3 regions of the Streptomyces sp. NPDC004134 genome follow, and region 1 is predicted to be linked to each of the others. Evidence: riboswitches for the same ligand, from Rfam matches in the RefSeq annotation. Region 1 holds a riboswitch; each other region holds the start of a gene.
The links. A riboswitch is a leader RNA that binds a small molecule or an ion and turns the genes downstream of it on or off. The one in region 1 is predicted to bind cobalamin.
Positions count from the first base shown of each region.

Region 2: linked by a shared signal. The riboswitch ahead of metE (5-methyltetrahydropteroyltriglutamate--homocysteine S-methyltransferase) and the one ahead of ACFYVJ_RS17975 (ribonucleoside-diphosphate reductase subunit alpha) in region 1 are both predicted to bind cobalamin.
Region 3: linked by a shared signal. The riboswitch ahead of ACFYVJ_RS30945 (ABC transporter substrate-binding protein) and the one ahead of ACFYVJ_RS17975 (ribonucleoside-diphosphate reductase subunit alpha) in region 1 are both predicted to bind cobalamin.

Region 1 is NZ_JBIAMS010000013.1:50,653-52,903, reverse strand. Features, by position in the region: gene ACFYVJ_RS17975 (ribonucleoside-diphosphate reductase subunit alpha) at 1-949, opposite strand, end outside; cobalamin riboswitch at 1,072-1,218, opposite strand; gene ACFYVJ_RS17970 (GNAT family N-acetyltransferase) at 1,277-1,795, opposite strand; gene ACFYVJ_RS17965 (YbdD/YjiX family protein) at 1,891-2,094, opposite strand; gene ACFYVJ_RS17960 (carbon starvation CstA family protein) at 2,091-2,251, opposite strand, start outside.
Region 2 is NZ_JBIAMS010000005.1:4,468-6,718, reverse strand. Features, by position in the region: gene metE (5-methyltetrahydropteroyltriglutamate--homocysteine S-methyltransferase) at 1-847, opposite strand, end outside; cobalamin riboswitch at 1,053-1,209, opposite strand; gene ACFYVJ_RS08815 (ABC transporter ATP-binding protein) at 1,334-2,251, shown strand, end outside.
Region 3 is NZ_JBIAMS010000033.1:9,966-12,216, reverse strand. Features, by position in the region: gene ACFYVJ_RS30950 (GNAT family N-acetyltransferase) at 38-460, opposite strand; cobalamin riboswitch at 555-746, shown strand; gene ACFYVJ_RS30945 (ABC transporter substrate-binding protein) at 921-1,778, shown strand; gene ACFYVJ_RS30940 (FecCD family ABC transporter permease) at 1,775-2,251, shown strand, end outside.

The DNA.
Region 1 (2,251 bases):
TGCGCTTGCCGCCCTGGTTCACGGCGGCGACGGAGGCGTCCAGGGTGCGCAGGAAGGGGACGATGCCGTTGGAGTGGCCGTTGGTGCCGCGGATCAGCGAGCCGCGGGAGCGGACCCGGGTGAAGGGGATGCCGATGCCGCCGGAGTGCTTGGAGAGCCGGGCGACCTGGTGGTAGCGCTCGTAGATCGAGTCCAGCTCGTCGAGCGGGGAGTCCAGCAGGTAGCAGGACGACATCTGCGGGTGGCGGGTGCCGGAATTGAAGAGGGTGGGGGAGGAGGGCAGGTAGCCGAGGCGGCTCATCAGCCCGTACAGCTCCGCGACTTCGGCCACCGCGGCGTCGGAGTCGCCGGCGGCCAGCCCGCAGGCGACGCGCAGGAAGAAGTGCTGGGCGGTCTCGATGACGGCGCGCTCGGTGGGGTGGCGCAGCAGGTAGCGGGTGGAGACCGTACGCAGTCCGAAGTAGCCGAACAGGTCGTCGCGGCCCTCGGCGACGGCCTCGTCGACCAGGGCGTCGAGGCGGGCGGCGTGCCGCCGTACGAACGCGGCGGTGGCGTCGGCGACGATGCCCTCGCGGTGGCCCACGGCGATCGCGGCCGAGAAGCTCGTGGCGCCCTGGCCGGCGGCCTCCTCGGCGACGGCCCGGGTCAGCAGCCGGGCGGCCAGCTTCGAGTACTCCGGCTCCTCGGCGATGAGCGCCGCCGCGGCCGCGGTGGCCAGCTCCCGCAACTCCGCCTCGCGGGAGCCCGGGTGGGGGTGCCGCCCACGCGCGCCCTGCGCGCTCTGGGGGAGGCCGCGCAGCGCGTCGGCGGCGACCCTGGCGGGGTCGGTGGCGGGCAGGTCGGCGGTCAGCTCGGCGAGGGTGCGGGTGAGCGCGGCGGCCGGGCCGTCGCCGGCGCGGGGGGTGGCGGAGGCGGGCTCCGTGGGCGCGGCCGGTGGTGCGATCGTCAAGATGCTGCTCTCCCTCGTTCGGCGGGGCCGCGCGGGAGAGGCTGCGGTACGGGCGCAGGCGGGCATGCCGAATCCGTCGAGGCAACCCCGTGTGCGTCCGCGAGCCCAATCCACGAGACCCGGACGTCATCGATCGCTGCCGGAGGTTTTCGGGCTCACGACATACGGACCGCCGGCGCGTGGCAGGCATGCCCGTACATCGCTTACCGTTGCGGGACAGCTCCGGAGTTCCACCGGATTCCCCTGCGTCGGCAGCTAGGACGAGCATACATCTAGTAGCTCGTCAGGGGAGCACCCCTATATGTTGTGTCGCGTGTCGGTCGGGCGTCAGAGGTCCGCGACGAAGGCCCAGAGCGGCAGACCCGGCAGCGGCAGCCAGTCCCGCGCCGGGGTGCGGACGAACCCCAGCCGCTCGTACAGCCGGTGGGCCGTGGCCATGTCCGGGGTGCTGGACAGCACCACCCGGTCCGCGCCCAGCTCCCGGGAGCGGTCCAGACAGGCCCGTACGAGCGCCTCGCCCACGCCCCGGCCGCGCGCCTCGCGGGCCACCGCCAGCATCCGGAACTCGCCCTCGCCCGGGCCGCTCAGCTCCGCGAACGGCGACCCCGCCGTCACGAACGTCACACTGCCCAGCACGTCCCCGCCGACCGCGTGGGCGTCCCCCTCGACCGCGACCAGCACCTCGGCCCGCTCCGCCGCCGCCCGGCGGCGCACGTCCCGCAGCTCGTGCACATACTCGTCGTCCGCGCCGAACGTCAGCAGCCCGTCCGCCAGATACGCCTCGGCGACCAGCTCGCCCGCCCGCTCGTACTCCTCCGGCCGCACCGGCCGCACCGTGAAGTCCATGCCCCCGAGTCTGCCCTGCGCCACCGACAACGGGCCGCCGCCCCCGGAAGCCGGGGGCGGCGGCCCGTACACCTGCAGTCTCCGCCGTGCCGCGCTCAGCAGCAGCGGAAGCCCTTCCGCGGGTCGTCGCCCGCGTCCGTGCGCATCCGCTCGAACTCGCGCCGGGTGGGCACCTTCGCCTCGGGGTCGTGCCCGCGCAGGTGCTCGACGTAGCGCTCGTACGCCGTGTCGCCGATCACCTCGCGGACGTACCACCAGACCTTGCGCCCGGCCGAAGCCAGCGCCGCCGTCCCGGTCACGACCCGCCTCCGTCCCGCGCACCGCCGCCTGCGCCCGGTCCTGCGCCCGCCTTGAACCCGCCGCCGCTGCCCAGCCCGGCCGCGGCCAGCTCCTGCTTCTCCTCCTTGGTCGCGATCAGTTGCGCCGGTGCGACGTACGACGACTCGTGGTACGGCT
Region 2 (2,251 bases), on a different contig from region 1:
GGTCGGCGGCGGCGCCGGTGAAGTCCAGCGCCAGGCCCTCGACCGGCGCCTTGGCGAGCACGGGGAGGGCGTCGCCGAGGCGGCCGAAGTACGAGGCGACGAGGAGCGCGGGGCGGTCGGCGCGGGCGCCGAGGTCGCGGTAGGCGCGCTCGGCGGCGGCGAGTTCCGCGGGCGTACGGTCCTGGACGAGCGCCGGCTCGTCGAGCTGCACCCACGCGGCGCCGGCCGCGCGCAGATCGGCCAGCACCTCCGCGTACACCGGCAGCAGCCGGTCCAGCAGCGACAGCGGCTCGAAGTCCGCGGGCGCGCCGGGCGCGGGCTTGGCGAGCAGCAGGTACGTCACGGGCCCGACCAGCACGGGCCGCGCCGCGTCAGGACCGAGCGCCAGCGCCTCGGTCAACTCGGCCGTCTGCTTGGCCGCGTCGGCGGTGAAGACGGTGTCCGGGCCCAGCTCGGGGACGAGGTAGTGGTAGTTGGTGTCGAACCACTTCGTCATCTCCAGCGGCGCCGCGTCCTGCGTGCCGCGGGCCATGGCGAAGTAGCCGGCGAGCGGGTCGGCCGCGACGGCGGCGCGGTGGCGGCCGGGGATCGCGCCGACCATGACGGTGGTGTCGAGCACGTGGTCGTAGTACGAGAAGTCGCCGGTCGGCACCTCGTGGACGCCGGCGCCGGCCAGCTCCCGCCAGGTGGCGCGGCGCAGCTCCGCGGCGGTGGCGCGGAGTTCGCCGGCGGTGACCCGGCCCTTCCAGTAGCCCTCGACCGCCTTCTTCAGCTCCCGGTGGTGGCCCTGCCGGGGGTAGCCGTACACGGTCGCCCGTGCCGCCGCGGCTGCGGACTTCGCTGTCACGGAGATCTCCTTCGCGAGATGGATCCCTGAGATCCCGGGACCGGAAGGAGAGGGGGAGACAAACGCGAAGAAGGCAGCGCGGCGCGTGGCCGCCGGTCCTGCGCGGCGGATTTCCGCATGCCTGCCTGGTACGTCACGTGCGCCGACCCGCCCTCGAGGTCACCGGGATGTCCGCGCACGGAGGACCCGCGCACGGGCAGCGGGCAGGTCTTCGGACTCGCGGGCAGGTCCGTACGCGCACTCGCGCGCACGGGCGCCTAATGGCCGTCGCTTCCCGGATCCGCCGGATCCAGTGCGTATGACGGCGGTCGTTCCCGCTCACCGCTGCGGGGCAGTCCCGGATTCCCACCGGGTTCCCTCTTGCGACGCCACCGCCTGGCGGACGGGGCGAACCGGCTGCACGGGCCAGTGTAGGCCGCCCCTCCGGCAGCGGAACGGGCCGCCGCCCTTGACCCCGACGCAGGGTCAACCTCCGAGCATGGCGCCATGACCACGAGAACCCCCGCCGTCGAGGCCGCGGGACTGCGCAAGGCGTACGGCGGCCGCGAGGTCCTCGCCGGCGTCGGCCTCACCGTGCCCGCAGGCACCGTCTACGCCCTGCTCGGCCCCAACGGCGCCGGCAAGACCACCACCGTCCGCATCCTCACCACCCTCCTCGCCGCCGACGCCGGCACCGCGCGGGTCGCCGGCCACGACATCCGCCGCGCGCCCGCCCGGGTGCGCGCGGCGATCGGCGTCACCGGCCAGTTCTCCGCCGTCGACGGGCTGCTCACCGGCCGCGAGAACCTGCGCCTCATGGCCGACCTCGGTCACCTCGAACGCCACCGCGCCACCGCCGTCACCGCGGGGCTGCTCGCCCGCTTCGGCCTCGCCGACGCCGCCGACCGGCGGGCCGCGACGTACTCCGGCGGCATGAAGCGGCGGCTGGACCTGGCGATGACCCTGGTGCCGGGACCGCGGCTGATCTTCCTCGACGAGCCGACCACGGGACTCGACCCGCGCAGCCGCCGCGAGTTGTGGGACGTCGTCCGCGAACTCGTCGCCGAGGGCACCACCGTGTTCCTCACCACCCAGTACCTGGAGGAGGCGGACCGGCTCGCCGACCGCATCGGGGTGCTCGACGGCGGCCGGCTCGTCGCCGAGGGCACCGCGGCGGAGCTGAAGCGCCGCGTCACCGGCGGCCACGTCGAGCTGCACGCCGCCGACGCCGCGCGGGCGGCGGAGCTGGCGCGCCGGCTGCCCGGTGCGGTGGCCGACCCGGCGGCGCCGGCCGTCACCGTGCCGTACGACGGCAGCCTCGGCGCGCTGCGGCGGCTGCTGGCCGGGCTCGGCGACGACGGGTCGGTCACCGGGCTCGCGGTGCACACGCCGGACCTGGACGACGTGTTCCTCGCCCTGACCGGC
Region 3 (2,251 bases), on a different contig from region 1:
ATGGCCGTACGAGGCGCGGGGCGGGCGTCGCGGCTGCTCAGCCCGCGCGGTACATGCCGACGGAGCCGTGCCCGGCGACGTCGGCGAAGCCGAACTTCTCGTACAGGAACCGCGCGGGCCCGTCGGCGACGAGCGACACGTACGCGGTGGCGGGCGCCCGCCGGTCCAGCTCGGCGACGAGCGCCGCCATGATCTGCTTCCCGAGCCCCTGCCCCTGGTGGTCGGGCAGCACGCACATGTCCACCACCTGGAACACGGTCCCCCCGTCCCCCACGACCCGCCCCATCCCCACGGGCACCCCGCGGTGGTACACGACGACCCCGTACCAGGTGTGCGGCAACCCGGCGGCAGCCGCCTCGGCCGCCTTGTCCGACAGCCCGGCCCCGGTCCGCAACCGCCGGAAGTCCGCGACGGAGGGCACCCCGGCCCGTATCTCGTAAGGGCCGCTCATCGATTCCATGCGTTACACCTTAACGGGCCGCCGCCCGCCGGTCAGGTGGCGGCGGGTGGCTCCGGGGTGCCTGTCGTGCACGTCACGCGCCCTCCCCCGGAGGGGGGTTCGTCTGCGATGATGGCGCCTCCAAAGGCGACGGCGGAACGAGGAAGCCGGTGTGAATCCGGTGCGGTCCCGCCACTGTGATCGGTGAGCCGGCTCCGAACAGGCCACTGCCCCCGCGGGGGTGGGAAGGCCAGGGGCCGGCGGCGAACCGAGAGCCAGGAGACTCACGTCGTCGCCTCCTCGGCGGATCTGGGGCGGATTTCCCCGGAGAGGAGCGTGCGCCGTCGTGCGTGCCCTGCTGCGCGGCCCGGTGCGGTCGCTGCGTGTGGTCGTTCCCCTTTCCCTGTTGCTCCTCGCCGCCTGCGGGGGGCCCGCGCGGGACGACGGGCGGGCGGAGGGGGAGTCGCCGCCCGGGTTTCCCGTGACCGTCGGCAACTGCGGGGTCGAGACCGTCTACGAGCGGCCCCCCGAGCGGGCCGTGACCCTCAACCAGCACGTCACCGAGATCATGCTCGCCCTCGGGCTGGAGAAGTCCATGGTCGGCACCGGCTATCTCGACGACGAGATCCTGCCCGCCTACCGCGAGGCGTACGACGGCATCGAGGTGATCGCCGGCGAGTACCCCTCGTACGAGACGCTCCTCGCCGCGGAACCCGACTTCGTCTACGGCGGGTTCGCCAGCACCTTCGAGGAGGGCCGCGGCCGCGACGCGCTCGCCGGGGCCGGCATCGACTCCTACCTCAGCCTGGAGGAGTGTGCGGACCCGCCGGTGACGGTGGACCTCATGGACCGCGAGATACGCACCGTCGCCGAGGTGTTCGGCGTCCCGCGGCGGGCGGAGAAGCTGCTCGCCGGGCTGCACGGGACGCTCGACGGCGTGCGGGAGGCGGTCGCCGGGGCACAGGCGGCGGAGGTCTTCGTCTACGACAGCGGGGACAAGACCGCGTTCACCGCGGGCGGCGGCGGGATCGGCAACGAGATCATCGAACTGGCCGGCGGCGCCAACGTCTTCGCCGACGTCGGCAAGACCTTCGGCGACGTGTCGTTCGAGCAGGTCGCCGCCCGGGCACCGGACGTGGTCGTCATCTACGACTACGGCGACCAGTCCGTCGCCGACAAGAAGCGGTTCCTGCTCTCCCATCCGGCGCTCAAGGACGTCCCGGCGATACGGAACGAGCGCTTCGCGGTGCTCCCGCTGTCCTCGACCGTCCTCGGCGTCCGGGTCCCGGAGGCCGTCGACTCGCTGGCCCGCCAGCTCCATCCGGACCGCTTCCGGTGACGAGGGCCCGGGCGCTGCCCTTTCCCGCCCTGCTCGTCCTCCTCCTCGGCCTGCTGCTGGTCTCCGCCACCGCCGCCGTCGCCCTCGGCTCCGTGCGCGTCCCCGCCGGCCAGGTCTGGGGCATCCTCCTGCACCGCCTCCACCCCGCCCTCGCGGACCCCGGCTGGACGCCCGTGCGCGAGACCATCGTGTGGGACGTGCGCCTCCCGCGCGTGCTGCTCGCCGGGGCGGTCGGGGCGGGGCTCGCGGTGTGCGGGATGGCGCTCCAGGCGCTCGTACGGAATCCGCTCGCCGACCCCATGCTGCTCGGCATCTCCTCGGGCGCCACGGTCGGCGCCGTGCTCGTCGTCGTCTTCAACGTCACCGTCCTCGGCCTCTTCACGCTGCCGCTCGCGGCCTTCGCCGGCGCCCTTGCCGCGCTCGTCGCCGTCTACGTCCTCGCCCTCGGCACCGACGGCCGCATGACGTCGCTG